Regions from separate parts of the Mesorhizobium sp. EU05-FHT14A09 genome, predicted to be linked through region 2. Evidence: predicted binding sites of a transcription regulator. Region 2 holds the regulator's gene; the other holds the start of a gene.
What was found. Region 2 encodes LexA, which represses DNA repair genes until DNA is damaged. Its sites were predicted from a motif close to TGTTCNNNNTGTGTTCNG; they were not measured.
Positions count from the first base shown of each region.

Region 1: ssb (single-stranded DNA-binding protein) is a predicted target of LexA. The motif match lies at 7,299-7,316, and genes of this name have one in related genera.

Region 1 is NZ_JBYTDF010000002.1:417,515-432,872, forward strand. It holds gene gyrA (DNA gyrase subunit A) at 1-2,323, opposite strand, end outside; gene AC3WTO_RS09445 (helix-turn-helix domain-containing protein) at 2,595-3,422, opposite strand; gene AC3WTO_RS09450 (hypothetical protein) at 3,525-4,052, shown strand; gene AC3WTO_RS09455 (VOC family protein) at 4,085-4,462, shown strand; gene AC3WTO_RS09460 (MarC family protein) at 4,545-5,174, shown strand; gene AC3WTO_RS09465 (OsmC family protein) at 5,207-5,632, opposite strand; gene AC3WTO_RS09470 (5'-methylthioadenosine/S-adenosylhomocysteine nucleosidase) at 5,678-6,592, opposite strand; gene ssb (single-stranded DNA-binding protein) at 6,656-7,198, opposite strand; gene AC3WTO_RS09480 (ArsR/SmtB family transcription factor) at 7,434-7,748, shown strand; gene AC3WTO_RS09485 (SRPBCC family protein) at 7,745-8,194, shown strand; gene AC3WTO_RS09490 (ATP-dependent Clp protease proteolytic subunit) at 8,315-8,920, shown strand; gene AC3WTO_RS09495 (hypothetical protein) at 8,980-9,279, shown strand; gene uvrA (excinuclease ABC subunit UvrA) at 9,981-12,902, shown strand; gene AC3WTO_RS09505 (DUF302 domain-containing protein) at 12,899-13,306, shown strand; gene AC3WTO_RS09510 (hypothetical protein) at 13,518-13,727, shown strand; gene AC3WTO_RS09515 (DUF72 domain-containing protein) at 13,724-14,530, shown strand; gene AC3WTO_RS09520 (PopZ family protein) at 14,610-15,358, opposite strand, start outside.
Region 2 is NZ_JBYTDF010000002.1:159,285-174,642, reverse strand. It holds gene bamA (outer membrane protein assembly factor BamA) at 1-525, shown strand, start outside; gene lpxD (UDP-3-O-(3-hydroxymyristoyl)glucosamine N-acyltransferase) at 601-1,653, shown strand; gene fabZ (3-hydroxyacyl-ACP dehydratase FabZ) at 1,646-2,116, shown strand; gene lpxA (acyl-ACP--UDP-N-acetylglucosamine O-acyltransferase) at 2,131-2,964, shown strand; gene AC3WTO_RS08140 (LpxI family protein) at 2,942-3,841, shown strand; gene lpxB (lipid-A-disaccharide synthase) at 3,841-5,007, shown strand; gene AC3WTO_RS08130 (YqfO family protein) at 5,034-5,447, opposite strand; gene AC3WTO_RS08125 (DoxX family protein) at 5,648-6,040, opposite strand; gene gltA (citrate synthase) at 6,336-7,625, opposite strand; gene gltX (glutamate--tRNA ligase) at 7,803-9,224, opposite strand; gene AC3WTO_RS08110 (ComEC/Rec2 family competence protein) at 9,316-11,862, shown strand; gene lexA (transcriptional repressor LexA) at 11,889-12,611, opposite strand; gene AC3WTO_RS08100 (LysR family transcriptional regulator) at 12,805-13,692, opposite strand; gene AC3WTO_RS08095 (antibiotic biosynthesis monooxygenase) at 13,808-14,152, shown strand; gene AC3WTO_RS08090 (hypothetical protein) at 14,208-15,248, opposite strand; gene AC3WTO_RS08085 (molybdopterin molybdotransferase MoeA) at 15,353-15,358, opposite strand, start outside.

The DNA of each region.
Region 1 (15,358 bases), 260 kb from region 2:
CGACCTCTTCTTCTTCGCCGGCACCGGCAAGACGACGTTCCGCGACCGAGCGCTTGAGATAAGCCGCGCGCTCCGCCGGATCCGCATCGACATGCTCGATGATCGCCATGGAAATGGCGCTGTCGCCATCGCCCATGTTGATGCCACGCACACCCTGCGACGAGCGACCGGCAAACACACGCACGTCATTGACCGGGAAGCGGATGCACTGACCGGTATTGGCGGTCAGCAAGACATCGTCATTGTCAGTGCAGGTCTCGACCGCCAGGATGGCATCGCCTTCCTCGTCGAACTTCATCGCGATCTTGCCGTTGCGCTTCACGTCGACGAAATCAGACAGCTTGTTGCGGCGCACGGTGCCGCGCGTCGTGGCGAACATCACATCGAGTTCGCCCCAGCTCGTTTCGTCTTCCGGCAGCGGCATGATGGCCGTGATGCGGTCGCCATTCTCGATCGGCAACATGTTGATCAGCGCCTTGCCGCGAGACTGCGGGTTGCCGATCGGCAGGCGCCAGACCTTCTCCTTGTAGACGATGCCGCGCGAGGAGAAGAACAGGATCGGCGTGTGCGTGTTGGCCACGAACAACCGCGTGACGAAATCCTCGTCCTTGGTCGACATGCCTGAGCGGCCCTTGCCGCCGCGGCGCTGCGCCCGGTAGAGCGACAGAGGCACACGCTTGATGTAGCCCGAATGCGAGACGGTGACGACCATATCCTCGCGCGGGATAAGGTCCTCGTCCTCCATGTCCGAGCCGGCATCGGTGATCTCGGTGCGGCGCGGCGTGCCGAACTCGTCACGCACGGCGATGAGCTCGTCCTTGACGATCTGCTGGATGCGCGCACGGGATGCCAGAATCTCAAGGAAATCAGCGATTTCGGCGCCGATTTTGTTCAATTCGTCGGCGATCTCGTCGCGTCCGAGCGCGGTCAGGCGCTGCAGGCGCAGTTCGAGAATGGCGCGGGCCTGCTCTTCGGACAGATTGTAGGTACCGTCCTCGTTGATGCGATGACGCGGGTCATCGATCAGCCGGATCAACGCTTCGACATCGGCCGCCGGCCAGCGGCGTGTCATCAACTGATCACGCGCCGACTGAGGATCCGGCGCATGGCGGATCAGCTTGATGACCTCGTCGATGTTGGCCACGGCGATGGCCAGGCCGACCAGGACGTGAGCGCGGTCACGCGCCTTGCGCAGCAGGAACTTGGTGCGCCGACTGATGACTTCCTCGCGGAAAGCCACGAAGGCGTGCAGCATGTCGAGCAGCGTCATCACTTCCGGCTTGCCGCCGTTGAGTGCCACCATATTGGCGCCGAACGACGTCTGCAGCGGCGTGAAGCGATAGAGCTGGTTGAGGATGACCTCGGTATTGGCGTCGCGCTTCAGCTCGATCACCACGCGGTAACCCTGGCGGTCGCTTTCGTCGCGGATATCGGAGATGCCTTCGATGCGTTTCTCGCGCACCAGCTCGGCCATCTTCTCGATCATCGAGGCCTTGTTCACCTGATAGGGAACCTCGGTGATGACGATGGCTTCACGATCGCCACGTATGTCCTCGACATGCACCTTGCCGCGCATGACCACCGAACCACGGCCGGTCGAATAGGCATTGTAGATGCCGGTGCGGCCAAGGATCAGGCCGCCGGTCGGGAAGTCCGGCCCAGGGATGATCTCCATCATCTCGGTAAGATCGATGGCCGGATTTTCCATGACGGCGATGGCGCCGTTGCAGACTTCCACCAGATTGTGCGGCGGGATGTTCGTGGCCATGCCGACGGCGATACCGCCGGCACCGTTGACCAGCAGCGCTGGAAAACGCGCTGGCAGAACACGCGGTTCCTGCCCCGAGGCGTCGTAAGTGTCCTGGAAATCGACGGTGTCCTTGTCGATGTCCTCCAGCAACTCGTGCGCAACCTTGGTCAGTCGCGATTCCGTGTAGCGCATGGCAGCCGGTGGATCGCCGTCGATCGAACCGAAATTGCCCTGCCCGTCGATGAGCGGCACGCTCATCGACCAGTCTTGCGCCATGCGCACCAAAGCGTCGTAGATGGAGGCGTCGCCGTGCGGGTGATATTTACCCATCACATCGGCGACCGGGCGCGCCGACTTCACATATTTGCGGTTCCAGTGATAACCGCTTTCATGCGAGGCAAACAGGATACGCCGATGCACCGGCTTCATGCCGTCGCGCACATCGGGCAGCGCACGGCTGACGATGACGCTCATGGCGTAATCGAGATAACTGCGCTGCATCTCCTCGATGATGGAAATCGGTTCGATGCCTGAAGGGCCGTCCGGCCCCTGCGGTGTTTTCTGGTCGGTCAAATTAGATCGCAATCAGCTGGGAATCACTGGCCTCTTATATAGGAAAGCCGCGCCGTTCTCCAATGCGAGGGCTCGCTTTTTCGCTGCCGACCCGATGTTTTCCAGTGCTTATTTTTCAAATTATTTCAAATAGATAAGCAGAGCCGGAAAACGCAACTCAAATGACCTTCGACAGATTGTGGCGACCGTGTGAAATGCGCCTGTCTGCTCACGCAAGGACAACCACGAAATCCCCCTCGCAACAACCTGAGGTCGCGGCGGTTTTTGCCACTCAAGCCGATAGCCGGCGCAGCTTCGGGACAGCCCGTCTGGCCAGCCTGTAACCGGTCGGCGTTTGGCCCATCACCCTTCTGAAACGGCGATTGAACGTCGACAGATCACCAAACCCGACGTCAAAGGCGATTTCGGAAATGGCGTCGCCGGTGGCAAGCAATCGGACGGCGGCGCGATGCAATCGTGTCCTCAGCAGAAACTGATACGGGGTCATGCCGACGATCGCGCGGAACGAACGCAGGAAATGATACGGGCTGGTCGCAGCCTGGTCCGCCAGTTCGGATAGCGAGAGATGCTCCTCGCCATGGGTCTCGATCAGACCTACTGCAGCAGCGACCCGCTTTTCATCGCGCAGGCTGATCTTGGCCGGTATCCGCGAGCCTGACAACGTTGTGGCAGCGCCTGCCAGCCGCAGCGCGATCTCCTCCAGCGCATTGGCATCGGCCTCGTCGCACGCAACTTCGGTATCGGCGAAAAGCGCGGCGAGCTCCCGGCGTGCCGGCAGGTTCGGGACGTCGAACTCCACATGTTTCGCGCCGGGCACATCGGCCACAACGCTTTCCAGCATCTCGGGAGAGAACTGGAACGATAGGCAGCGGTCGCCGCTGCTGTGCTCATGCCCGCATTCGAAACAGGTCCGTGCGTTGCCAAGCAGCAGCGAACCCGGTGTCATCACCGCAGTTCCTTGCCTCGATCGGTAGCGGAAAGTGCCACGCGTAACGGCCGCAATACAAAACGAGCCGTGTTCCTCCTCGAACGGCCGCTCGCCCACCGTCGCCGTACAGACGATGTCGGCCACGCTCCATCCGGCCCCTGTGGCAAGCATTCGCATCTGCTGGCTCATCGCCGCGATTTAGCAATTTTTCCCAAGCCCGGACAGCGGGCCAGCACTACGCCTGTCATGTCTCCTGACAGGTTAGAGGTTACCATGCATCATCAGGACGCTTTCGCCGAAGCCTTGCTGGCACAAGCTCCTTTAGCCACGCACGCCGACAAGCTGGCCCTCTATGGTCGTTTTGTCGGGGCATGGCGCTTCGACGCCAGACGCTGGACGGATGATGGCAAGCTGCTCACGGGCCGCGGCGAGATCCAGTTTGGCTGGACATTGGAGGGACGCGCCATCCAGGACGTCTGGATCCTGCCTGCCCGCGACGCCGGACCGTCACCGGAACTCGGCCCCTGGACGTTCTATGGCACCACGCTGCGGATCTATGATCCCGGCATCGATGCCTGGCACATCCTGTGGAGCGATCCGCGCACGCAATATCACAGCCGGCAGACTGGCCGGGCTGACGGTGCCGATATCGTCCAGATCGGCAACGAAGGCAGTGGCGCCAGGACACGCTGGCGCTTCACCGAGATCTCCGACAACGCCTTCCGCTGGTTGGGCGAACGCGCCGACGGCGAGGAAGGCTGGCGCCTGCAAGTCGAATTCCTGGCGCAGCGGATCGCCTGACACTCCCATTCCAACACAAAGCGAGGTTCAAAATGCTCGACCACGTCTCGATCGGTGTCGCCGACCAGTCCCGTTCAAAGGTCTTCTATGACGCGGTCCTGACGTCGCTCGGTTATTCATGCCTCAGTGAATCACCGGGGTCACTGGGCTATGGCCGCGATCAGGTTTCGCTCTGGGTTCTCGAGGTCGAGCGGCCTGTCCCGGCCGATATGGCGTCCGGCCTTCATTTCTGCTTCGCCGCGCCAAGCCGCGACAGCGTGCGTGACTTCCACACCGCAGCACTTGCCCATGGCGGCGGAGACAATGGCAAGGCAGGCCTGCGCGCAGATTATGGCGACAGCTATTTCGCGGCCTTCGCCATCGATCCGGACGGCTATCGGATAGAGGCGTACTGCGGTGCAGGCATCTAACCCGAACGCTGTCCGCAAAGCGTTGGCAACGCCCTGATATCGCGCTACCAATGACACGGTTGCGCCGAGAGAGGGGAACGGCATGCCGAGCTACGAAAGCCTGTTCAACGCCTTCGTGACATTGCTCGTGACCATCGATCCGCCGGGACTCGCGCCGCTTTTCCTCGCGGTGACGCGCGGCATGAATCGCGAACAGCGCAGCCAGGTGTCGGTTCGCGCCTCCATCATCGGCTTTCTGGTCATCGCGCTGTTTGCCGTCGCTGGCGCCTCGATCCTTTCGGTGTTCGGCATCACCTTGCCGGCCTTCCGAGTGGCCGGCGGCTTCCTGCTGTTCTTCATCGCCTTCGAGATGGTTTTCGAACGCCGGCAGGACCGCAAGGAGAAAAGCGCGGATGTCGCCATCACCAAGGATCACATCCACAACATCGCGGCCTTCCCGCTGGCGATCCCGCTGATCGCCGGCCCAGGCGCCATCTCGGCCACCGTCCTGCTGTCGAGCTCGTTCCAGGGCATTGGCGGGCAGTTGGCGCTGCTCGGCATCATCCTCGCCTGCCTGCTTATCACCTATCTGGTGTTCGTGCTGGCGGAACGCATCGACGGCATCCTCGGACAGACCGGACGCTCGATCCTGACCAGGCTGCTGGGCGTGATCCTGGCCGCGCTCGCCGTTCAATTCGTGGCCGACGGCATCAAGGCGCTGGCAGCGAGCTGATCGATCGAGGATCGGATTACCGCAGCCGCTTTCTATCCGGCAGCGGTATCGACCACTTCAAAATCATGCGTCACCGTCGCCGTCTTGCTCATCATGATCGAGGCCGAGCAGTATTTTTCAGCTGACAGCTGAACGGCGCGCTTGACCTTGTCGTGCGACAGGCCTTTGCCCTTGACGATGAAATGCATGTGGATCCGCGTGAACACCTTCGGGTCGGTCGGCGCGCGATCGGAATCGAGCTCCACGACACAATCCTCGACCTGCTCACGCCCCTTTTCCAGGATGTGCACGACGTCGATGGCCGAGCAGCCGCCGGTGCCGATCAACAGCAGTTCCATCGGACTAGGGCCTGGTGTCTTGCCGTCATCGCCATGCGTCGTGCCGAGAACCAGCTTGTGGCCACTGCCGGATTCACCAACGAATGTGCGGCCCTCGACCCATTTGATACGCGCCTTCATCCCTGCATCCCTACATTTCAGGCATCTTGTATTCTGATGTTCGCCTTACGGCATCTCGGCCAGCAGTGCCTTGACGACACTGGCTGAATTTGTCGACGCCAGTGCCATGAAGGTCGCCATCTGGTTGGCTCCCTCTCCGCCGCCGGCAAGATCGGAAAGGCTGCGCACTGCCAGGAACGGAACGCCGTTGCTGTAGGTCACATGCGCGACCGCCGCACTTTCCATGTCGAGCACCTTGGCATCGAAGGTCTTGTGCACATAGTCACGAAACTCGGCATTGTCGACGAAAGCCTGGCCGGAAACGCCATTGCCGCCGACAATGATCTTGGGCGGCTTGGCGAGACATTTGTTCTCTGGAGCGCAAGCCTGCAGGTCGAGCTTGTCAGCGACCTTTCGAGCGGCCTCCAGCAGGGCCGGGTCGGAGGGGAACCAGAACTTTGTTTCCTCGCCGCCCTTGCGGGTGACAGTTACCGACCGCGGCACGATCATGCCGTAACCGGCAAACTGGTCTTTCGGAAGGAACGGCGGAATTTCGTAACCGTCGCCGACCTTGCGCGCGAAAACCGCTTCCAGATATTCGCCCCACTGATCGGCAACGACGACATCGCCAATGCTGAGCGCTGGGTCGACGCCGCCGGCGATGCCCGAAAAGACCACGGACGTCACGACAAAACGGTCGAGCGCCACTTGCGTGGTCATGGCCGCATTGACCATGCTGACGCCGCTCAGGAACAGCACGACGTCCTTGCCGGCAAGCTTGCCGGTGATGAATTTGCCGCCGTTGATTTCATGTTCGGCGCGGTCGGAAAGATCGGCCTGCAACGCCAGCCATTCGGGCGGAAACGCCGAGACGACGGCAATGCGCGCCTTGTCGTCGAGCCGCTCTGCCGCCGAAACGGCAGAGGACAGCATGGCAAGGAACAGCAGGCCGAACGCCACCACGCGTGCCATTACGCTCATGCCTTAGCTCCTTGCCGGGATGACCATTCAGGTCCCTGGCCCCGCGCGTTCCGGCGCCAGCAATCAGAATGGAATTTCGTCGTCCAGTTCGCGCGAACCGCCGCCACCGCCACCGCCACTGCGATTGCCGTTTCCGCCACCAAAGCCACCGCCGCCGGAGCTGCGCCCGCCACCGAAGTCGCTCGGGCCGGATTGACCGAAACTGTCGCGGTTGCCGCCGGAATAGCCGACCTGGCCGCCATCGCCCTGGCCGCCACGCGCATCGAGCATCTGCAGCTCACCGCGGAACTTCTGCAGCACGACTTCGGTCGTGTACCGCTCCTGGCCGCCTTGGTCTTGCCATTTGCGGGTCTGCAACTGCCCCTCGACATAGACCTTCATGCCCTTCTTCAGATACTGCTCCGCAACCTTGGCGAGCTGGTCGTTGAAGATGACGACGTTGTGCCACTCGGTCTTTTCCTTGCGCTCGCCCGAGTTCTTGTCGCGCCAGCTTTCTGAGGTGGCGACGCGGATGTTCACCACCGGCTCACCCGAGTTCAGCCGGCGAACTTCGGGATCCGCTCCCAGATTACCCACCAGAATGACCTTGTTGACGCTACCAGCCATCACACTTCTCCGCGCTCGTCCGAAACCAGAATTCTCGCCGCACCATATAGGCTGGGGGGCCTGCCCGCCTCCATGGACATGCCCTTTCCCACAAGGTTTTTGTTCTATTTCTGTTCTAAATCCTGCAACCTCTCCTTGTCAAGGAACGCCTGCCAAGGAGCCTGTGCGCCGCAATTCAATTCCTTGCGCGAAAAGGCCCTTGCCAAACGAATAAGTATCCACTTATGTTTTCGGCATGATCGAATCCGAGATCTTCAAGGCCCTGGCCGACCCGACCCGCCGCGCGCTGTTCGAACGGTTGGTCGACGAGGAGATGACCGTCACCGAGCTGCGCGCCGGCACGCCGGTGTCGCAGCCGGCGGTGTCGCAGCATCTTGCTGTCCTTCGCGGCGCCGGGCTGGTGAGCGAACGCCGCGTCGGCCGCAACGCCTTCTACCGGGCCGCCCCAGAGGGGCTGTCGCCGCTGCTTACCTGGATCGAACGTTACCGCGCCTTCTGGCCCGACCGCATCGAAAGGCTGAAGACCGTGCTGAAGGAGATGGATCAATGACCTCACCCGACGACATCGTTGTTGAATGCGATCTGCCGGAAGCGCCCGAAAAAGTATGGCGCGCGCTCACCGAACCGGAGATCGTCGCGGCCTGGCTGATGCCCAGCGACATCAAGGCCGAGACCGGGCATCGCTTTTCGCTCGGCACGCAAAGCCGCATCGACTGCACGGTGCTGGAAGCCGAGCCTTGCCGCCTGCTGCGCTATTCCTGGCGCGAAGCCGACAAAACCAATGCTACGGAAGGGTTCGACAGCGTCGTCACCTTCGAACTGACACGCGCCGCCGGTGGCGGCACGCATCTGCGTGTCGTCCATGACGGCTTCGTCGCCGCGACAACGGCAGTCTGCGGCATCTCAGGTGCCCGCTGCAGCGTCGTCGTCGATGCCCTAAAACCCACCAAAACCCTCGCGGCGGCGAATGCGCCGCAATGGCGCATGGCCGCTTAGCGCCGCGCGTCCATTCGGACGCGCAAAAGGACGCTCTAACACTTTGATTTGGCGCATGATCCTTTCCGAAAATCGATTCCGATTTTCGGGATCATGCGCAAACAGGAAGGAACCAAGACAATGTCCGGTGTCGCCAATCTTGTGCCGATGGTGATCGAACAGTCGAGCCGCGGCGAACGCGCCTTCGACATCTTCTCCCGTCTGCTGCGTGAACGCATCATCTTCGTCAACGGCCAGATCGAGGACAACATGGCCGCGATCATCTGCGCGCAGCTGCTGTCGCTCGAAGCGGACAATCCCGAGAAGGAAGTGTCGCTCTACAACAACTCACCCGGCGGCGTGGTGAGTTCCGGCTTCGCCATCTATGACACGATGCGCTACATCTCCTGCCCGGTCTCGACCGTGTGCATGGGCTTTGCCGCCTCGATGGGCTCGTTCCTGCTCATGGCTGGCGACCCCGGCCGGCGCATCGCGCTTCCCAACAGCAAGATCGTGCTGCATCAGCCGCTCGGCGGCTTCCAGGGCCAGGCTTCGGACATCCAGCGACATGCCGAGGACATACTGAAGACCAAGCGGCAGATGATCGATCTTTATGCCGAGCATTGCGGCCGCACGCGCGAGGAAGTCGAGAGCACGCTCGATCGCGATCATTTCATGAATGCGGAGGAAGCCAGGACATGGGGCGTGGTCGACCATGTTTACGGCACCCGCAAACGGGCGGCGTAAGAAGTCACCGCACATCGCATCTTTCACCACGGCACTGGCCCTGGCGGGTGAAGACACCTATGTTGAACACCATGGTCCTCATTCGTCGCCTGCCACCGTTGTGTCTCGCCGCGCTCGCAGCCGGCCTGCTTTCGACATCGTCTGGATTTGCCGGCGACGCCGGCAAACAGGCGGCAAAGCCGCTGCCCGGCGTCAATGGTGGCTACAGCATTGTCAAGCCGGCGGCCCCGCAACCGGAGCCGGATGACTATGATCCAGCCTCCGGCCGCCAGTTCAAGGTCGGCGATATGGATGTGCGCATTTCCGGTTCGGTGATCGTGGATGTTGGGGCGGGCAATCTTCCCGCGCCACGACGATAGCCGGCGGGTTCTGATGCATCTGCCGCCGGCAGGCTGAAACGCGGCTCACCACAAAAGAACAGCCCCGCCGCTGCCTTGGCATGCGGACGGGGCTTTTTAGGGCTTTACCCAATTTTGCCGGGAGCGTTTTACCGGCTTTGGATTTCGGGTTCTTCGCGGCTCACGGCCGACGACCCGACTTGTGGTCTCTGATTGTAGGGGATCGGCAGGTCACGGTTTGCGCGGAAAGCGCAGCCTTCCTGACACCTATGCCCGCCGTGGCTCCAACGACAGCTGGAGCCTGAAGGGACTGTCCGGTGGGGTCATGCCTCGCTCCTCTGTTGGTTGCTCTTGCTGTCTGCCGAACTCTCACTCGTCTGGTCTGCGGCGCCTCGCAGACCGCCTTCCGGCTCGAGGATCGCCACGGGGCGATCGGTTCAGGCGACGGCTAACCTTGCGCCTTCACTTCCGCAGCGTCAACCGGCAGTCGCCCGATTGCGAAAATTGTGATCGGAACGGTCCGGAACGTCACGTTCTGCTGACATCGCATTGTCAGGAGCGCGTTCGGCCTTTGTTCTTTTTTGCTTGCTCGCCCGCGCGAAAGACGCTTAAACGCTCATGATCGCCCGAGAGTCTCGATCTTGCGGCAACAATACCCATATGAACGGACGGCGGCTGGGGTCGCCGATCCGAAACATTGCTAGCTGAGGCGGCGGAGCGGCATGGCCGACCATAAGTACATTTCCATTCGCGGCGCGCGCGAGCACAATCTGAAGAACGTCGATCTGGACCTGCCGCGAGACAGCCTCGTTGTAATGACCGGCCTGTCCGGCTCGGGCAAATCGTCCCTCGCCTTCGACACGATCTATGCCGAGGGGCAGCGTCGCTACGTCGAAAGTCTTTCGGCCTATGCCCGCCAGTTCCTTGAGATGATGCAGAAGCCGGACGTCGACCAGATCGACGGTCTGTCGCCCGCCATCTCGATCGAGCAGAAGACCACCTCGCGCAATCCGCGCTCGACGGTCGGTACCGTCACCGAGATCTACGACTACATGCGCCTGCTGTTCGCACGCGTCGGCATTCCCTATTCGCCAGCCACCGGCCTGCCAATTGAGAGCCAGACGGTTTCGCAGATGGTCGACCGTGTGCTGGCCCTGGAGGAAGGCACGCGCCTCTACATCACCGCCCCGATGGTGCGTGGGCGCAAGGGCGAGTACAAGAAGGAACTGCTGGAGCTCCAGAAGAAGGGCTTCCAGCGCGTCAAGGTCGACGGCACCTTCTACGAGATCGCCGACGTTCCGGCGCTCGACAAGAAATACAAGCACGATATCGACGTCATCGTCGACCGTATCGTCGTGCGTGCCGACCTTGCCACCCGCCTGGCCGACTCCATGGAAACCGCGTTGAAGCTGGCTGAAGGGCTGGCGGTTGCGGAATTCGCCGATCGGCCCCTGCCGGCGGCAGCGACGGCGGAAGAATCTGCCTACAAGTCGAAGAACGAGACGCACGAGCGCATTCTTTTCTCGGAAAAGTTCGCCTGTCCGGTTTCCGGCTTCACCATCCCGGAAATCGAGCCGCGGCTGTTCTCCTTCAACAATCCGTTCGGCGCCTGCCCAACCTGCGATGGCCTCGGCAGCCAGCGTGCCATCGACGAGAACCTCGTCGTCCCGGACGACAACATCACCTTGCGCGATGGCGCGGTGGCGCCTTGGGCAAAGTCGACCTCGCCCTACTATTCGCAGACGCTGGAAGCACTGGGCAAGGCCTACGACTTCAAGCTCGGCGACAAATTCAAGGATCTGAAGGACGACGCCAGGCAGGCTATCCTGCGCGGCACCGGCGAGCGTGAAGTCACCTTCAACTATGATGACGGCCTGCGCTCCTACAAGACCACCAAGACCTTCGAAGGCGTGATCCCCAATCTCGAACGGCGCTGGAAAGAGACGGAATCGGCCTGGATGCGCGAGGAAATCGAGCGCTTCATGGCCGCCACTCCCTGCCCCGCCTGCGCCGGCTATCGGCTGAAGCCGGAGGCGCTGGCGGTGAAGATTGCCGGCAGGCACATCGGCGAGGTCACCGAGCTCTCGATCCGCAAGGCCGATCTCTGGTTCAATGAACTGCCGGCGCAGCTCAACGATAAGCAGAACGAGATCGCTATCCGCATCCTGAAGGAAATCCGCGAGCGGCTGCGCTTCCTCAACGACGTCGGTCTCGACTACCTGACGCTGTCGCGCAATTCCGGCACGCTTTCGGGTGGTGAAAGCCAGCGTATCCGTCTTGCCTCGCAGATCGGCTCCGGTCTCACCGGCGTGCTTTATGTGCTGGACGAGCCGTCGATCGGCCTGCACCAGCGCGACAATGCACGCCTGCTGGAGACGCTGAAACACCTGCGTGATATCGGCAATACGGTGATCGTCGTCGAACACGACGAAGACGCCATCCTCACCGCCGACTATGTCGTCGACATCGGCCCGGCGGCAGGCATTCACGGCGGCCGCATCATTGCCCAGGGCACGCCACGCGAAGTGATGGCCAACCCGGCCTCGATCACAGGCAAATATCTGTCCGGCGAGCTTGAAGTGGCGACGCCTGTCGAACGGCGCCCAGGCAAGAAGGGCAAGCGCGTCAAGGTTGTCGGCGCGCGCGGCAACAATCTGAAGAACGTGACCGCCGAATTCCCGCTCGGCACCTTCACCGCGGTGACTGGCGTCTCCGGTGGCGGCAAGTCGACCTTCCTGATCGAGACGCTGTTCAAGGCCGCGTCCCGCCGCATCATGGGTTCGCGCGAGCACCCGGCCGAACATGACCGCATTGAGGGCCTGGAATTCCTCGACAAGGTCATCGACATCGACCAAAGCCCGATCGGCCGTACGCCGCGTTCCAATCCCGCCACCTACACCGGCGCCTTCACGCCGATCCGTGACTGGTTCGCCGGCCTGCCCGAAGCCAAGGCACGTGGTTACCAGCCAGGCCGCTTCTCCTTCAACGTCAAGGGCGGTCGCTGCGAGGCATGCCAGGGCGATGGCGTTATCAAGATCGAGATGCACTTCCTGCCGGACGTCTATGTCACCTGCGACGTCTGCCACGGCAAACGCTACAACCGCGAAACGCTGGACGTCACCTTCAAAGGCAAGTCGATCGCCGACGTGCTCGACATGACCGTCGAGGAAGGCGTCGAGTTTTTCGCTGCGGTGCCTGCGGTGCGCGACAAGCTGATCACGCTCAATCAGGTCGGCCTCGGCTATATCCACATCGGCCAGCAGGCAACCACGCTGTCGGGTGGTGAGGCGCAGCGCATCAAGCTTGCCAAGGAACTGTCCCGCAAGGCCACTGGCAAGACGCTCTACATCCTCGACGAGCCGACCACCGGGCTGCATTTCCACGACGTCGCGAAGCTTCTGGAGGTGCTGCATGAACTGGTCGACCAGGGCAACACGGTGATCGTCATCGAACACAATCTCGAGGTCATCAAGACTGCCGACTGGGTGCTCGATCTCGGCCCTGAGGGTGGCGACGGCGGCGGCGAACTCGTCGCCTCGGGCACGCCGGAAGATATCGTCGCGGAACCGCGCAGCTACACCGGCCAGTTCCTGAAGGAACTTCTCGAACGCCGGCCGAAAGGCAAACGAGAGGCGGCCGAGTGAGCGACAGCGAAGGCGTCGTCTCCGTCGAAAGCCGGTTCGGGGTATCCGAAACCGTCGATCGCCTGGTAGAGACGGTGACAGGACTGGGCCTCTACGTGTTTGCCCGCATCGATCATGGAGCCGGCGCGCTTGACGCCGGCATGACACTTCGCCCGACACAGCTTTTGATCTTCGGCAATCCGAAGGGCGGAACGCCGCTGATGCTGGACAGGCAGATTGCCGGTATCGACCTGCCGGTAAAAGCGCTCGCCTGGGAAGATCAGGACGGCAAGGTCTGGCTCTCTTACAACACGGCGGAGTGGATCGCCACCCGGCATGCACTCGGTGATGCCAGCGCAAAAGCGATCCAGGCGATTGTCGGCGGCATGGACAAGGTCGTCAGGATGGCGGCCGGCCAGGAATAGCCCTGGCGAGTTTGTCCGATGCAGGACAGCAGCAGACACGGAAACAAGAACAAAAAAAAAGCAGACGAAATCTTTCGCCTGCTCTCCCCTAGCATTTGGCGGCAACGCGGCCGTTGGCACCGCGCCGCGCCCCCGAGCCAAAGAACCGGGAGAACGGTATTAACGGTCTACCTTAATGTTAGCGCATCTTAATCCAAGGTACATACCTCAAATGGAGGAGATGGGGAGCTTTGAGCTGGAGCGCCGGCCCTGTAACACAACCCGCGCGATCAAGGAGATTTTGCCAAACGCGCTGATGCTCCTGGTGCTGAACGGAATTGGCAGGATGATCGTCGGCTTTGCCGATTTCGGATGGCTTGCGGCGCTTCGCCGTGGTTTGACTGACCGACGGCATCGAACGGTACATGGAGGGATGGAATGAGTGCAGCGGGAACAATCCGGTCCGGTATGGGCGGCTGGACCTTCGAGCCCTGGGATACGTCGTTCTATCCGGAAACGCTGTCGAAGGCCAAGCAGCTCAGCTACGCTTCGCGGCAGGTCCCTACCATCGAAGTCAACGGCACCTACTACTCGACCTTCAAGCCACCGACGTTCGCCAAATGGGCGAAGGATGCGCCGGACGACTTTGTCTTTTCGTTGAAGGCGATCCGCTTTGCGACCAATCGTCGGGTGCTGGCTGAAGCTGGCGAATCTGTACAGCGCTTCCTCGACTCAGGCGTCTCGGAACTCGGCGACAAGCTCGGGCCTATTCTTTGGCAATTTGCGCCGGCCAAGCGTTTCGACGCTGATGATTTCGGTGCATTCCTGGCGCTTCTGCCCGAAAAGCAGGATGGCGTCGCACTGCGCCACGCAGTCGAGGTCCGTCACGATTCTTTCATCGTGCCCGAATTCGCCGCACTCGCACGCAAGCACAACGTCGCGATTGTTTATGCCGACCATGCAAAATATCCGGCGATTGCCGACGCGACCGGCGACTTCGTCTATGCGCGGCTGCAGACCGGTAGCGACGACAATCCCGACTGCTATACGCCCAAGGCGCTCGATCGGTGGGCCGAACGCGTCAAGACCTGGGCCGCGGGCGGAGAACCGGACGACCTGAAGCGCGCCGACCCTGGTACCAAGGCAGAGGCCACGCCGCGCGACGTGTTCGCCTACTTCATCACCGAAGGTAAAGTCCGGGCTCCCTTCGGCGCCATGGCACTGATGAAACGCGTCGGAGTCTAAGACCCAAAAGACAAACGCCGCCTCATGAGGCGGCGTTTGCTTCTTTTAGCAGGAAGGCGCGGAAAATCCGCGGCTTGGATCAGGAGCCGCGTGCAACGCGCTCGATCTCTTCGCGCACCAGGCGTTCGACCAGCGTTGGCAGATTGTTGTCCAGCCAGTCCTGCAGCATCGGGCGCAGCATCTCGGCGGCCATGTCGTCGAAGGTCTTTTTGGCGCGACCGGCGAAGGCTTCGGACAATTCTTCGAAAGAAGCCGCAACCTGGCGGCTGGTATGTTCCGAGATCAATGCAGGCCGCAGGGGCGCGCTTTCAAACGCCGGCGCGGTGAATTCCAAAGGCTCATGGACCGGATCGTTGCCCGGCTGAGTCGAGAAAACCGGCTCGACCTGCCCCGGGAGCTCATCGGCGCGTCTGTCCGAGACGATCTCGACTTCGCGAGGCCAACCCGCGTGGCTGGCGGCTTCTTCCTTTTCGACAACCGGTTGCGGCGCTGCCGGCACGAACTGTTCCGGCGCTGTCATCGCACCGATTTCGGCGAGCGTGATGACGGAAGCTGCCGGGCGTGGCTCAGCCACAGCGAGCTGCGCTTGAACGTCAGCCAGGCTGATCGGCCTGCTCGGCACTTCGGTGCGCAATTCGCTGCGAAACGCATCGACCTCAGGTGCTGTACTTTCGGCAGGTGTGGCTTCCGCCGCGACCGGTTCATCGTCCTGGCGCGCATCGACAGTCTCGATCGCGCTCTTGCGGCCGGTGTCACTGTCTTCGATGATCCGGCGGATGGAGGCCAGGATCTCTTCCATCGAAGGTTCGCGCTGCACGCTGCTTGCTG
Region 2 (15,358 bases):
GATGCCAAGTTCGTCAAGCTGACGGCTCGTGCCTCGATCTACCAGACGCTGTCCGAAGAGCTAGATATCGTCGGCCTGGTGTCTGGCGGTGCCGGCCACATCATGGGGTATGGCGACAAGGACCTGCGCGTCTTCGATCTGTTCCAGAACAACGACCGCATGATCCGCGGCTTCGAGTTCAACGGTATCGGTCCGGCGGCGGCCCGGCCCGGCGGTGGTTACGATCACCTGGGTGGCACGACGTATTTCAATGCATCGGCTGAAGCGCAGTTCCCGCTGCCGCTCGTTCCGGAAAGCCTGGGATTGCGTGGTGCTGTCTTCGCAGACGCCGCAACGCTCTACGGCAACGAAGTTGCGGGCGTCGATGGAACGACAACCGGCATGAAGCTGCGTGCGTCCGCTGGTATCGGCCTGATGTGGGCATCGCCGTTCGGTCCTCTGCGCATCGACTATGCGATCCCGCTCAAAAAGGAAAAGACGGACGACGTCCAGGAATTCAACTTCGGCATTTCGACCCGATTCTGATTTGCGAACCATGGCGGCTTCCGGGCACTTCTGCCCGGAAGGCCACGGTCTGATTTGGCTGGATACCGCTCAGGAATGACCGAACCGGTGTTTTTTGTGCCTTCACGCCGGTTCACGGTGGCCGAAGTCGCGAATCTGACGGGTTCGGCCTTGCCCAACGAGGCATATGCCGAGACCGTCATCGAGACGATCGCGTCGGCAACCGACACCAACGACAAAGCCCTGGTTTTCGTGGACGGCAAGCGCAACGTCGGTCTGATGCCGGCATTGAATGCTGCAGCGGTGCTCTGTACGGCAGATATTGCCGACAAGGCTCCTGCCGGTGTCGCCGTGCTGATCAATCCACGTCCGCAGCAGGCTTTCGCCATGATTGGCCGGCTGTTGTATCCCGATGCCTCCACACCGGTCGCCCTGACCTCCGAAACGGGTGTTTCGCGTCACGCTTTCGTCGATGATACGGCTCATGTCGAAGACGGGGCCATCGTCGAGGCCGGTGCCGTGATCGGTGCGGGTGCGTATGTGGGCAGCGGTACGGTTATTGCGCCGAATGCCGCCATTGGGCGCAACTGCCGCATCGGGCGCGACGGCTATATCGGTCCCGGTGCCAGCGTGCAGTATGCCCTGGTCGGCAATCGCGTCATCATTCATGGCGGTGCGCGTATCGGACAGGACGGTTTTGGCTTTGCGGGCGGTGCCAAGGGTCCGGAACGCATGCCGCAAATCGGCCGCGTGATCATTCAGGATGACGTGGAAATCGGCTCAAACACCACGGTAGACCGCGGTGCCATGGCTGATACCGTAATCGGCGAAGCTACGAAAATCGACAATCTGGTCCAGATTGCCCACAATGTGCGTATCGGTCGGGGATGCATCATTGCGGGTCATTGCGGTCTCTCCGGTTCCGTGACATTAGGCGACTACGTCATGCTGGGCGGCCGCGTGGGCATCGCAGACCACATTACTGTGGGCGATAGGGTGCAGGTGGCCGCGTCCTCCGGCTTGATGTATGACATTCCTGCGGGCGAGCGCTGGGCTGGTATGCCTGCGCAGCCGATGCGTGATTTCTTCCGGGAGCTCTCGGCGATTCGCGCGTTTACGAAGCATTCCAAGGGGGACAAGAATGGCTGATACGGCCGGTTCGACGCTCGAAGTCGTCGATCTGATCGGGTTGATGAAAATCCTGCCCCATCGCTACCCGTTCCTGATGATCGACCGCATCATCGATATCGATGGCGACAACTCCGCCACCGGCGTCAAGAATGTCACCGTCAACGAGCCGCATTTCATGGGGCATTTTCCGGAACATCCGGTGATGCCGGGCGTGCTGATCCTGGAGGCGATGGCACAGACTGCGGGCGCTATCTGTATCCGCTCCGCGGGTGCGGAAAAACCGTCGCTCGTGTATCTTTTGACCATCGACGGTGCCAAGTTCCGCAAGCCCGTCGTTCCGGGCGATCAACTGCTGATCCATGTGCGCAAGCTCAAGAAACGCGGCAATCTTTTGAAATTTGCCTGCGAAGGCAAGGTCGACGGTGCCGTCGTCGCCGAGGCAGAAGTCCAGGCGATGATGGTCGAAAACGAGCGACCATAGGTTTTCAGGTACGCATGACAATCGAGACGTTCATTCATCCCGCAGCCGTTGTGGAATCCGGTGCCCAGCTTGGCGTTGGTGCTCGCATCGGCCCATTTTGCCATGTCGCGTCCGACACGGTTATTGGTGACAATGTCGAACTGGTAAGCCACGTCTCCGTGCTGGGCGGAACGACCATCGGTGCGGGCACCAAAGTGTGGCCGATGACCGTTCTGGGCGGGCCTCCGCAGAACACGAAACACAAGGGTGGGCGCACGACGCTGGTTATCGGCGCCAATTGCACTATCCGTGAAAACGTGACGATGCATCTCGGCACCGACAACAGCCGGGGCGAAACCACCGTCGGCGACAACGGAAACTTCCTAGCCTACGCGCATGTCGGTCACGATAGCGTCGTCGGCAAGAATGCGACCTTTGCCAACGGCGCGACGTTGGGCGGTCATTGCGAGATCGGCGACAATGTCTATATCGGCGGCCTGAGCGCTGTTCACCAGTTCGTACGTGTTGGCGACAATGCCTTCCTGGCTGGGTGCTCGGCTTTTGTCGGCGATGTCATCCCTTATGCGATTGCGGTCGGCAATCGTGCCAAGCTGCGCGGACTGAACATTGTTGGCCTGAAACGAGCTGGCCTGGCGCGCTCGGAAATCTACCTGCTGCGGCGCGCCTACCGGGCGATCTTCGATCCGTCGCGCGCCGTTGCCGATAACGTCGAACTGGCAAAGGCGGAGTTTTCCGGTTCTCCTGCGGCAATGAAGATCATCGACTTCATAACCAGCCGTGGCAAGCGGCACTACACCGTGCCGCCGCTGAAAGGCGGCGCCGATGATGACGCCGACGACGACAGCTGAGGGCGACCGCCTTCAGCTTCCGCTGGACGCCCGGGTCGGCATCATTGCCGGTGGTGGCAAGCTCCCAATCGATGTTGCCAATGGTCTGGGCGAGCTGGGTCGCAAGCCGTTCATCCTGATGGTTCAGGGCGAGGCGTCGCCGGAGAGCGCACTTGGGCAATTCGAACACGAGGTGCTTGCGCTTGAGAACATTGGCTCGCTGGTTGGTATCCTGAAACGACGCGGCGTCACGCATGTCGTACTGGCTGGCGAAATCAAACGGCGACCGCGGCTTGGCGGCATGCGCTTCAGCCTTAGCCTGCTTGCCATCGTTCCGCTTGTGATTTCGGCGTTGGCGCGCGGAGACGATGGTCTTCTCAAAGTTGTTGTTCGCGGGCTCGAAGCACGGGGCTTCACCGTTGTCGGGGCGCATCAGATCGTTCCGAACCTGACGGCTAGCAAGGGAGCGCTGACACGCCTTGCGCCTTCCAAGACTGATTGGAAGGACATCGAGGCTGCGCACGAGGCCGCGATTGCCATCGGCACGCTCGACATCGGTCAAGGCGCCGTGGCAATCGGCGGCCGTGCGATCGCGCTGGAAGGGATAGAAGGAACCGATGGCTTGCTGGCGCGCGTGAAGGAATTGCGCGGTCACGGCCGGCTGGCTGGAAAGACCGGCGGTGTGCTGGTCAAATGCGCGAAGCCAGGGCAGGAACTAAGGGTCGACCTGCCATCGATTGGCGTTCAGACCGTCGAAGGAGCGCATGCGGCCGGTCTGGCGGGCATCGCGGTGGAGGCTGGCCGCTCCCTGATCCTGGATAGCGCCGAAGTCATCGCCAGGGCGGACATGCTCGGGCTGTTCGTAGTCGGTCTGGCGGGCAAGGAACGGGTTACCTGATGGCTGAGCCGCTCAAGATCGCCATCGTCGCGGGCGAGGAGTCCGGTGATCTTCTCGGTGCCGATCTGGTCGCGGCGCTGAAGGCAAAGACAGGCCGTGAGATCCGGCTTGTCGGCCTTGGTGGACGTCACCTTCAGGCGCTTGGTCTCAATCCGCCCTTTGATGCCAGCGAGATCGCGTTGATGGGCTTCAGTGCGGTGCTTGCCGGCCTGCCTCGGCTGATCCGTCGCATTGGTCAGGTTGCCTCGCTGATTGCGAGTGAAAATCCGGACTGCCTGATCACGATCGATAGCCCGGATTTTTCACTGCGCGTTGCGAAGAAAGTGCGCGCAGCTGCCCCGAACATTCCGATCGTCCACTATGTGTGCCCGAGTGTTTGGGCGTGGCGGCCAGGCAGGGCGCCAGCGATGAAGCCTCACGTCGATCACATCCTCTGCATTCTTCCGTTCGAGGCGAAGGCCCTGGAGCGTCTCGGCGGGCCGCGGGGGACCTATGTCGGCCACAGGCTGAGCCACGATGCTGGCGTGTTGCGCGCGGCTGCCGTGCAGAACACCCCCCGGAACCTTGACGAAGGCCGGGAGAAGACATTGCTGCTTCTGCCAGGATCACGGCGTGGCGAGGTGAAAAGGCTGCTGGAGCCATTCGGGGAAACCGTCGCGGTACTCGCCGAGCGCGGCAACAGGATGCGGCTGTTGCTGCCGACCGTGCCGCATGTCGCCGAGTTCGTGCGAACCACCGTTTCGTCCTGGCCGCAGCAGCCGGAAATCATCCTGGATGCCACGCGCAAATGGCAGGCATTCGGCGAGGCCGACGCAGCGCTGATCGCTTCCGGCACCGTATCGCTGGAACTGGCATTGTCAGGCGTGCCGATGGTGTCGACCTACAAGCTCGATCCCGTGGCCAAATTGCTGCAGAAGCTGATCACCACCTGGTCGGCACTGTTGCCGAATCTCATTGCCGACCGGGCGCTGGTGACCGAACTCTACGACATCTATGTGCGGCCGCAGAACCTGGCCCGCCAGATTGAGGCCTTGTGGTCGGACGGTGGCATGCGTGCCTGGCAGCAGGACGGATTCGCCGAAGTGCGCCGCCGCATGGCGACCGACCTCCCGGCAGGCGAGATCGCAGCAGCTGTGGTCCTGGCGGAAATCGACAAGCGTCGCTGATCTGGTGGTGTCTTGATCCCGGCGGCCTAGCTTGCCGAGCCGGATGGAGCGGTAGCGGGCTCGGTGTTTTTCTTCCAGTCACCCGTGGTGTTCCACCAACGGTTCGGATTACGACTGTCGTCAAAGCCCTTTGACCGGCTGCTCAGGATCGCCTGGAGGCGGATCACAGGTTCCTGGTAACTGTGAGCCTGGAAGATTGCCTCGATCACACGCTCGGCCAGCAACTGGTCCTGAGGCATTTCAAAAAACACCTCGACGACACCGGGCCGCTTGCGCAGCTCCGTTTCCGGCCCGGCTGCTGCGCCCTGCAACGGGCGATACCGTTCCATGCCCTCGGCCGACTGATAGGAATTGCTGTCATATTTGCCCATGACGAGCGGGATGATCGCGGTGACCTCGGCCATGATGCGGTCGACGTCTTCGGGCGGCGCCTGAAACATCACAAGTAGGACGGGCTGCAGGCTGGCTGATCGGGTTTCGAAGGCGTTCAACATCTCGGCGAGCTCTCCATGAGCGAAGGAACAATCCGAGATTATCCGCTCTATCCTGACAGGCTTGAGTCAGGAGCGTTTGGAGCCTGTCCAACAAAAAACAGCCGGCACGGGCCGGCTGTTTTCACATCTGCTATGTCAGCACGACGTCACTTGTTCTTGCCGAGCACGGCGTCGACGCTCCAAGGACCGGGGCCTGCCGCGGCGATGTAGAGGAAGGCGAAGCAGAACAGCATCGCAGCCTCGCCGCCGTTGAGCGCCGGGAAGAAGTTTTCCGGTGCATGGGCAATGAAATAGGCAAAGGCCATCAGGCCGGAAAGGATGAATGCCACCGGGCGCGAGAACAGGCCGACGACGAGCAGCAGGCCGCCGATGATTTCCAGCACGGCAGCTGTCGTGGTGAGGCCGTTCAGCGGGTAAGGGAATGGAGCCGGCCAGCCGAGCAGTTTCATGGTGCCGTGCGTCAGGAAGGTGGCTGCGGTCGTGATGCGCAGGATGCTGAGCAGCTGCGGCGCCCAGGACTGCAGAAAACCAAATTGCATAGTATCCCTCAATATCTTGGTTGAATGGTTGCGGGTGATCTCAAATGCAGCGAGTGCTGCCAATTCCGCACCTAACGGGGATTCGTGGCATTAACCACCGGCGCCCGGTCACATGAGGGCTGTCTCAAATCAACTGTTGTTGACCGTGTCGTGAGGTCTGCGTCGTGCCGGCTGTGCATGGGGCTTGCCCGCAAGATCGCTCTTTTGCGTTCCCGACAAAAGCAAACCGCCCCTGATGCGATTGGCATCAGGGGCGGCGAAACTTCAAAAACGGAAACGCTCGAGGCGTGAACGGTCAGCGCTTGGCGATGGGCACATAGTCGCGCTCGGGCGCGCCGGTGTAGAGCTGGCGCGGACGGCCGATCTTCTGGTGCGGATCCTCGATCATCTCTTTCCACTGCGCGATCCAGCCGACGGTACGCGCAACAGCGAACAGCACAGTGAACATGGTGGTGGGGAAGCCCAGCGCCTTCAGCGTGATGCCGGAATAGAAGTCGATGTTCGGATAAAGCTTCTTTTCGATGAAATACTCATCGGTCAGCGCGATCTTCTCAAGCTCGATCGCCACGTCGAGCGTCGGATCGTCCTTGATGCCGAGCTCTCCCAGCACCTCATGCGTGGTCTTCTGCATGATCTTGGCGCGCGGATCATAGTTCTTGTAGACGCGATGGCCGAAGCCCATCAGGCGGAACGGATCGTTCTTGTCCTTGGCGCGGGCGATGTATTCCGGGATGCGGTCGACGCTGCCGATCTCGGAAAGCATGTTGAGCGCGGCCTCGTTGGCGCCGCCATGTGCCGGGCCCCACAGACAGGCGATGCCGGCGGCAATGCAGGCGAAGGGATTGGCGCCCGAGGAACCGGCGAGGCGCACGGTCGAGGTCGAGGCGTTCTGCTCATGGTCGGCATGCAGGATGAAGATGCGCTCCATGGCGCGCGCCAGAACAGGATTGACCTTGTACTCCTCGCAAGGCACCGCAAAGCACATATGCAGGAAGTTGGCGGCGAAGTTCAGCTCGTTCTTCGGGTAAACGAAGGGCTGGCCGATATGGTACTTGTAGGCCATGGCCGCGATGGTCGGCATCTTGGCGATCAGGCGTACCGAAGCGACCATGCGCTGGTATGGGTCGGAAATGTCGGTCGAGTCGTGATAGAAGGCCGACAGGGCGCCGACCACGCCGCACATCACCGCCATCGGGTGCGCGTCGCGACGGAAGCCGGTGAAGAACCGGGTCATCTGCTCGTGCACCATGGTGTGGCGCGTGACGCGGTAGTCGAAATCGTCCTTCTGCGCCTTGGTCGGCAGTTCGCCATACAGCAGGAGGTAGCAGACTTCCAGGAAGTCGCCATGCTCGGCGAGCTGGTCGATCGGGTAGCCGCGATGCAGCAGCACGCCGGCATCACCGTCGATATAGGTGATCGCCGACTCACAGCTCGCCGTCGACGTGAAGCCGGGATCGTAGGTGAAAGCGCCGGTGGTCGAATAAAGTGCACCGATGTCGATCACGTCCGGGCCGACCGAACCGCTTCGGACCTTGAACTCGTGCGTCTTTCCACCGAGTTCCAGTTTTGCCGTCTGTCCGGTCATCGCAAACTCCTTCTTGTTCCCTTGTCTGCAGGCCAAGACGTTCCGTTACGCGGAACGCCACAAGCCCTTGAAATGCACGAGATTACAGCCGCCGGAATAATTAGGGCTGATTGATCCGGCGGCAATGTTGCACCGCAAAAGAAACCTTTCAATGCTAAAGTTCTTGGACCAGAACTCCTAATCGATTTGATCGGCGATGCGAGCAAGACTTTCGTCCCGGCCAAGCACTACCAGCACGTCGAAGACGCCCGGCGACGTGCTGCGGCCGGTGAGGGCGGCGCGCAACGGTTGCGCCACTTTGCCGAGTTTGACGCCAGCTGTCTCGGCATAAGCGCGGACGGCGGCTTCGGTCGTGGCGACGGTCCATTCGTCGAGTGCCTGGAAATGGCCGAGCACTGCCTTGAGGACCGCTTTAGCGTCAGCATCGAGCAAGGAGGCTGCCTTTTCGTCGAGCTGGAGCGGGCGCTGCGCCGCGATGAAATAGAGGCTGTCGGCGAGCTCGACCAACGTCTTGGCGCGTTCCTTCAGGCCAGGCATCGCCTGCAGCACCTGGGCCTTCTTCTGCTCGTCCAGCTGGGCGGCCAGCGCCTCGCCATTCGGCAGATGGGGCAGCGTGTCGAAAAACACCTTGGTCAGTGCCGCATCCTCCATGCCGCGCATGTGCACGCCGTTCAGCGCCTCGAGCTTGGCGAAGTCGAAACGAGCGGCACCTTTGTTTACGTCGCCGATGTCGAACCACGACACCATCTGCGCGATCGACATGACCTCGTCGTCGCCATGGCTCCAGCCGAGACGCGCGAGATAGTTGAGCAGCGCCTCGGGCAGGTAGCCCATGGCGCGATAGGCTTCGACCCCGAGCGCGCCATGGCGCTTGGACAGCTTGGCCCCATCGGCGCCGTGGATCAGCGGGATATGTGCCATCTTCGGCACATCCCAGCCCATGGCGCGGTAGATCGCGGTCTGACGCGCAGCGTTGGTCAGATGGTCGTCGCCGCGAATGATGTGGGTGACGCCCATGTCATGGTCGTCGACCACGACTGCGTGCATATAGGTCGGTATGCCGTCCGAACGCAGGATGATGAAGTCGTCGAGATCCTTGTTTGGAAAGCGCACCTCACCCTGCACGAGATCGTCGACGACGGTCTCACCCTCGCGTGGCACCTTGATGCGGATAGCGCCGGCAACACCCTTCGGCGCCTCGGAAGCGTCGCGGTCGCGCCAATGGCCATTGTAGCGCGGCGGCAATCCCTGCGCGCGGGCGCCTTCCCGCATGGCGTCGAGCTCGGCAGGTGTCTCGTAGGCATAATAAGCCTTGCCCAACCGCACCAGTTCCTCGGCGACCTCGCGATGGCGTGCGGCACGCTGGAACTGTGAGACAGCCTCGCCGTCCCAGGTCAGGCCCAGCCAGGTCAGCCCCTCCAGTATGGCGGCAGTGGCGGCCTCGGTTGAGCGCTCGCGATCGGTGTCTTCAATGCGCAGCAGCATCTTGCCATTGGTGTGCTTGGCATACAGCCAATTGAACAGCGCAGTGCGTGCGCCGCCGATGTGCAGATAACCGGTGGGTGAGGGAGCGAAACGGGTGACGACCTGATCGGACATGAAACTCTCGGGGAGAAGCGCAGATGCGCGGACTTTCGTTGTTTGGGCGTTCATGTAGCATAGGAGGTCAGGGGCGCAAGGGGCAGGCCCGATGGCTGGACCGGGGAGGGTTGGGCGAGGGGACGCTGATGCCGAACAAGGCATCAACGAGCGTCTTCTGTTCGCGTCTTCTGCGGCTGACGCCGATGGCGCCACTGCTGTGACGGCGGACGCGCCGGCGATCGAAATGCCGTCAGCGCTCGACGATCTGATCGCGGAACGGCGAAGATTGCGTTCCGAAGCCACAGCCGTTCCCGCTGACGATCCGTCATGGCCGATGGTCCGCTGGCCAGGCTTGCGAAAGCTGATCGGTCGAGATCCGCGCGCTCTGTTGGCCGGCGCGGTTGCGTTGGAGTTCGATCGTGGCGTTGCCTTCCTGTTCGTGCCGGTTTTTCTGGCAACTGGGGCGACGGTCTACTTTTGGCTCGATGCAGAACCGGCCTTCCCGCAACTGATCGCCAGCAGCCTGGTTCTGGCGGTCATCACATTGCTCTCGCGCTCCCGCCCTGGTGTGCACCTTGCGGCGATGGCGATACTGCTCCTCGTGCTCGGCATCCTTGCGGGCAAGGTCGAGACATGGCGCATGCCTGGCGATACGCTGGGAGCACAGGTGTCGACCAGTGTGACCGGCAGGGTCATCTCCGTCGAGCCAACGGCAACCGGGCGGACGCGGTTGACGCTGGACGTCATACGCACCGAGCGGCCCAAGCTGCGCTATCAGCCCCAACGCGTACGGCTGTCAGCGCTGGCAATGCCAGCCGATATCCGTGCCGGATCGATCGTGTCCGGCTACGCTCGACTGATGCCGCCCGCCGGCCCGGTGCGACCTGGCGGCTATGATTTTTCCTTCGAAAGCTATTTCGACGGGATCGGCGCGACCGGCTTCTTCATGGGCAAGCCCAGGCTTGTCTCTCCGGGAGAGGAAACGGCACCGCTCGCCACTCGGCTGTCTGTCGCCGTCGAGACCGCACGCGAGACGATTGCAGATCGCATTCGTGCTTCGATCGGCGGGCCGGAAGGAGAGATCGCCGCAGCGCTGATCGTCGGCGTGCGCGCCGGTATTCCAGATTCTGTCAATGAAGCGATGCGACGGACGGGCATCTATCACATCATCTCGATATCCGGCCTGCATATGGCGTTGGTGGCAGGCACCATAATGCTGCTGTTGCGCGGGGCGTTCGCGCTGTTTCCCGATTTCTCTGCGCGTCGGCCGGTCAAGAAGTATGCCGCTTTCGCTGCTCTCTGTTCGATCGCCGCCTATCTTGCGATCTCCGGCGTGGTGGTGGCGGCAGAACGCAGCTTCATCATGTTGTCGGTGATGCTGATCGCGGTGCTGTTCGATCGTGCGGCGTTGTCGATGCGCAATCTGGCAATCTCGGCGGTGATCGTCATCCTGACCGCGCCGCATGAGGTGGTTGGTCCGTCTTTCCAGATGTCGTTTGCAGCGACCGCTGCGCTGATCGGCGCCTACGCGGCCTGGGCTCAACGGCGTGAAGTGATGCCCGTAGCCGCACCGCCTGCGCGCTCTTTCGTTGGTTTTCTCGCGCATAAGTCTTTGATCGCAGTTGGCGCAATGGCCGCAACCTCGATCGTGGCCGGCCTTGCGACAACGCTGTTCGCGGTTTGGCATTTTCAGCGGGTGTCGCCGCTTAGCCTGTTTGCCAATCTGGCCGTCATGCCGGTGGTTTCGCTTGTCGTCATGCCGGCGGCCGTACTCAGCGCACTCGCGATGCCCTTTGGCGCCGATGGACCGTTCCTTTATGCGATGGGAAAGGGACTTACGGTCATGATGGCAATCGCCGACTGGATTTCCGCGCGCTCGCCTGTCGATGGTGTTGGTCTGGTTTCGACGCAATCGGTGCTTTTCGTCACCGCCGCGCTCGCCATCGGCGCGATGACGACGACATGGTTGCGGTTGCTGGCCTTACCTTTTGCGCTTGCCGGTCTGCTGACGATGGGCAATGTCGAAACACCCGATGTGCTGATCTCCGAGGACGCGCGCCTTGTGGCTCTGCCAATCGGCGGCGACGAGATAGCGGTCAGCAGGGCGCGACCCAATCCGTTTACGTTCGACAACTGGCGCAGGGCGCTCAATCTGGAGACAACAATCTTACCCGAAGATGTTTCGGGTGACGTCGATCTGACTGTTGAAAATGCGCTCGATATGCCCCTCGGAACGCCATTCCTGTGCGCTCGGCGGCTGTGCTTTGCCCGTCACCTGTCAGGTGCCGTCGTGGTGACGGCCGCCAGCACCGAGTCTGCCAAATCGGCCTGCGCGGTTGCGTCGCTTATTGTCATCGACGATGCAACCGCCCCCGACCCCTGCAACGATCCCGCAGTCGTGGTTGTCACCAAGCAGGATCTCGCCCGCGTCGGCAGTGCCGCAGTATGGTTTAACGCCTCTGCAGATAAGCCGGCTAATATCTCGTTCGCGCTCGATACCAAGGATCGACCCTGGCACATGCAACGAGGCTTTACGCGCGAGGCGAGGGGATTACCGCCGCGGCCGGAAAAGGCGTACAAGTCCAAAGGCAGGCCGGACAAGATACCTTCCCGGACTGCCGTCAACGCTGATGTCGTTCATAAAAACGATAAATAGCCGGCTAATTGACTAAGGTCCGCGCTTCAATACCGACGGATCAACCCGACCAACTTGCCTTGTACCTTGACCCGGTCTGGGCCGAAAATGCGGGTCTCGTAGGCGGGATTGGCAGCCTCCAGCGCGATCGAGGCACCCTTGCGACGAAAACGCTTGAGCGTCGCTTCTTCCTCGTCGACGAGAGCCACGACGATTTCGCCCGGATTGGCCGAATTGGCATTGCGGATGATGACCGTATCGCCATCGAAGATACCGGCTTCGATCATGGAGTCACCTTTGACTTCCAGGGCATAGTGCTCGCCGCCCGAAATCATGTCCGGCGGCACGGAAATCGAATGCGTTCGATGTTGGATGGCGTCGATCGGCACACCAGCCGCGATGCGTCCCATGACCGGGATGGAAACGGCGGCGGTAGCGTCGTCGTCATTGCTGGGAGCCTGCAGGCGCTGCGGCTCCTTGGGTACCGTGCGACCCAGGCTGCCCTGGATGACGGCCGGTGAAAACTTCTTGGCCGCATTGAGGCCAGGAGCGATCGAGTCGGGGAGGCGCAGCACCTCGAGTGCACGGGCCCGGTTTGGCAGGCGGCGAATGAAGCCGCGCTCCTCCAGAGCGGTGATCAGCCTGTGGATGCCCGACTTCGACGCCAGATCGAGCGCTTCTTTCATCTCGTCGAAGGACGGTGGAATCCCGCTTTCCTTCAGCCGCTCATGGATGAAGAGCAAAAGCTCGTGTTGCTTGCGTGTCAGCATCGCCACCCTCCGTGGAACGGAACCGGAATCAGAAAAACAAACCCGGAACAAACACTATCTGTTCCATTTGTGTTCCGCAACCATTTAAAGTTTAATGAATTTGTTGACCCTTTGTTCAGCGTAACGGCGGGGATGGCTGCTTCTTGTTCCGCGAGGTCGCGTCGTGGAATCCAGGAAGGCGCGCCGCTCGCACTTAATCAGCAAACAGATTTTCGACCATGTAGTCGACGAAGACACGGACCTTGGGCGAGAGGTGGCGACTTGTTGGCCACAGGATGCGGAAGGTTCCGGTTTCGCCAAGATAATCGGTCAGCAGCGATACAAGTTTGCCCTGGGCCAGTTCGGTCGATACCGCGAATGGCGGCAGGCAAGTGACGCCGAAAGATCGCTCGGCGAGGTAGATCAATGGCTCCAGCGTGCTCGCAACGGTGGTCACGGGAAGATCGAGTTTCACATCGCGCCCATCGCGCATGAGGGGCCAGGGTTCGAGCCGCCCGGAATTCGCATAGCGATGATGAAGGCAACGGTGTTTGAGGAGGTCTTCCGGCGTCTCGGGTGTGCCGTTTTCGGCGAGATATTTCGGCGCTGCCACGATCTTATGCCGGAAAGTGCCGAGCTTGCGGCTCATCAGGCGCGTGTCCCCGACATCTCCGGTGCGGATCACCGCATCAAAGCCCTCTTCGATGACGTCGACGAGCCGGTCGGTAAAATCGAGGTCGAGATTGATATCCGGATATCGTTCCATGAAGGCCGACATTGTCGGCATCAACAGCATGCCCGCGAGCGGGAGGGAAACACGAAGCTGCCCGCGCGGGGTCACCTGCGATCTCGAAAGCTGGACCTGCGCCTGTTCGTATTCCGATTGGATGCGCCGGCATGTCGCAAGGAAGAAGCTTCCCTCTTCAGTAAGGGCCATGCTCCGCGTGGAGCGGTGAAAGAGCCGGGCACCCATTTCGTTTTCAAGGCGCGCGACGGCTTTGCCGACAGCGGAAGCAGTGAGGCCGAGTCGCTGCGCTGCGCCGATAAAGCTTCCGGCTTCCGCGACCTGCACGAAGATGCCGAGTGTTCCAAGTCTGTCCAATTGCGGAATTTTCTTCGTTAGTTATGAGAATGCGAGAATATTTATCTGCCTGTTTGTCCTGAATATCCAGAGGACGCCGCGGCAAGACAGCCGCGATCGTCAGATGGAGACTTTCATGAGCAAACTCACCGCAGGCTTTTCGGCCTCACCGCAGCCGACGACCTTCGTGGTCAACGTTATCCATGCCCATCCGGGGAAGCAGGAAGAAGCTTTCGCCATCATCCAGGATGTCGTGCACTACGTCGCCGAACGCCAGAAGGGCTTTCTGTGGAGCACACTCGCCAGGAGCACCGACGGTGAAACCGTCGTCAATGTCGAAGCGATCCAGGGCGCCGGCAATGTCGAGGAGTTCTTCTCCGATCCCGTGTTCGCGGAAAAATTCCGCAAACTGGATGCCGTCTCGAAATGTGAATTCCATACCTATACGGTCGGCGATCTTGTCCTGCCAAAAAGGGCGTAGCCGATTGGTCACCGGCGACGTCACGTTTTGACGCGCAATGCGTCTGCCACGCCCATCAGGAAGTTGGCTGCTTTGACTTGGACCGGCGTAATGCAAACCAGCCGGCTATGAGCACGGCCAGCATCATGGCGACATTGTGGGCATATTTGGCGAATGGCTCCACCTGACCCGCCAGCGGAAAATAGGTGAATGCCAGCACGCCTCTGCTCACCAGAAAAGCCAGGGCAATGGCGGCGATATGGCGGGTATCCCAGCCTGGTCGCCGCGCTTGCTGCCAGATGAGTCCGCCGATGACAGCGGTAGCAACGACGTTGAAGAGGAAGCCATCCCAGCTTTCCCCGAAGATATCGCTCGCCAATACGAGGGCTGGCAGGAGGGTCAGCGCAAAGACGAAAAGCGGGGCGGGCGCCGCGATATCTCTCGCCAGGTCCAATTTCAGTCGGGAATTTCTTCCTACAACCCACGCGGCTGCAACACATGCGGCGGCCAGACCAGCGGATATGGTGAATTGTGCCGCCGAGGCACTGCGGGAATCTGGTTCCGAGGCGATAAGCACCGCGGTACCCGCATAAGCTATAGCGGCAATCGCTATGCCCACAGGCCCTAGCCAGGGCCTGTGGGCACGATCGGGTCGCCATGCTTCCGCAACCGCGATCGGTGCGCCGAAGCTGAAAATTACGTGGCCGATGATGAAATTGAATGCCTGATTTGCACTGACGGATAGTGCTGGGATAAAAGCCGCCTGCCGGGATTCTGCCCAGCCCTCGTATCCGACATAATCCTGACTGAAGAGAGACTGATCAATCAGGCATGCCTGGGCAATACCCAGCGCAAGCGTGAGCAAGAGCAGCGACGGCCAACCCCATCCGAGTCGACGGGCGACTTCACGCGCGAGCAATGCCGGGGCGCCGTAGAGTGCTGCAAAGAAAATCAATGCGAAGAGAACGGCGGCTATTTTCCCAGTGTTTTCGGCATAAGCTGCCAGCAGTTCCGAGCCAATCGCACACAGCCCCGCCAGACCCAGCACCTGAACGGCTCCGAGATAATCGCGGTGATCTTGTGCAGGGGGCGGCAAAGGCTGTTCTTTCGGAACCAAATTCCCCTCCCGCTCGCCATCCGCGAGCACTCGATCATCGAGCCCTGGTGAATGACGGTCAGGGCCTCTGCCGGCTATCCATCGGCCGAAGCCAAAACGTCGGATCAGCG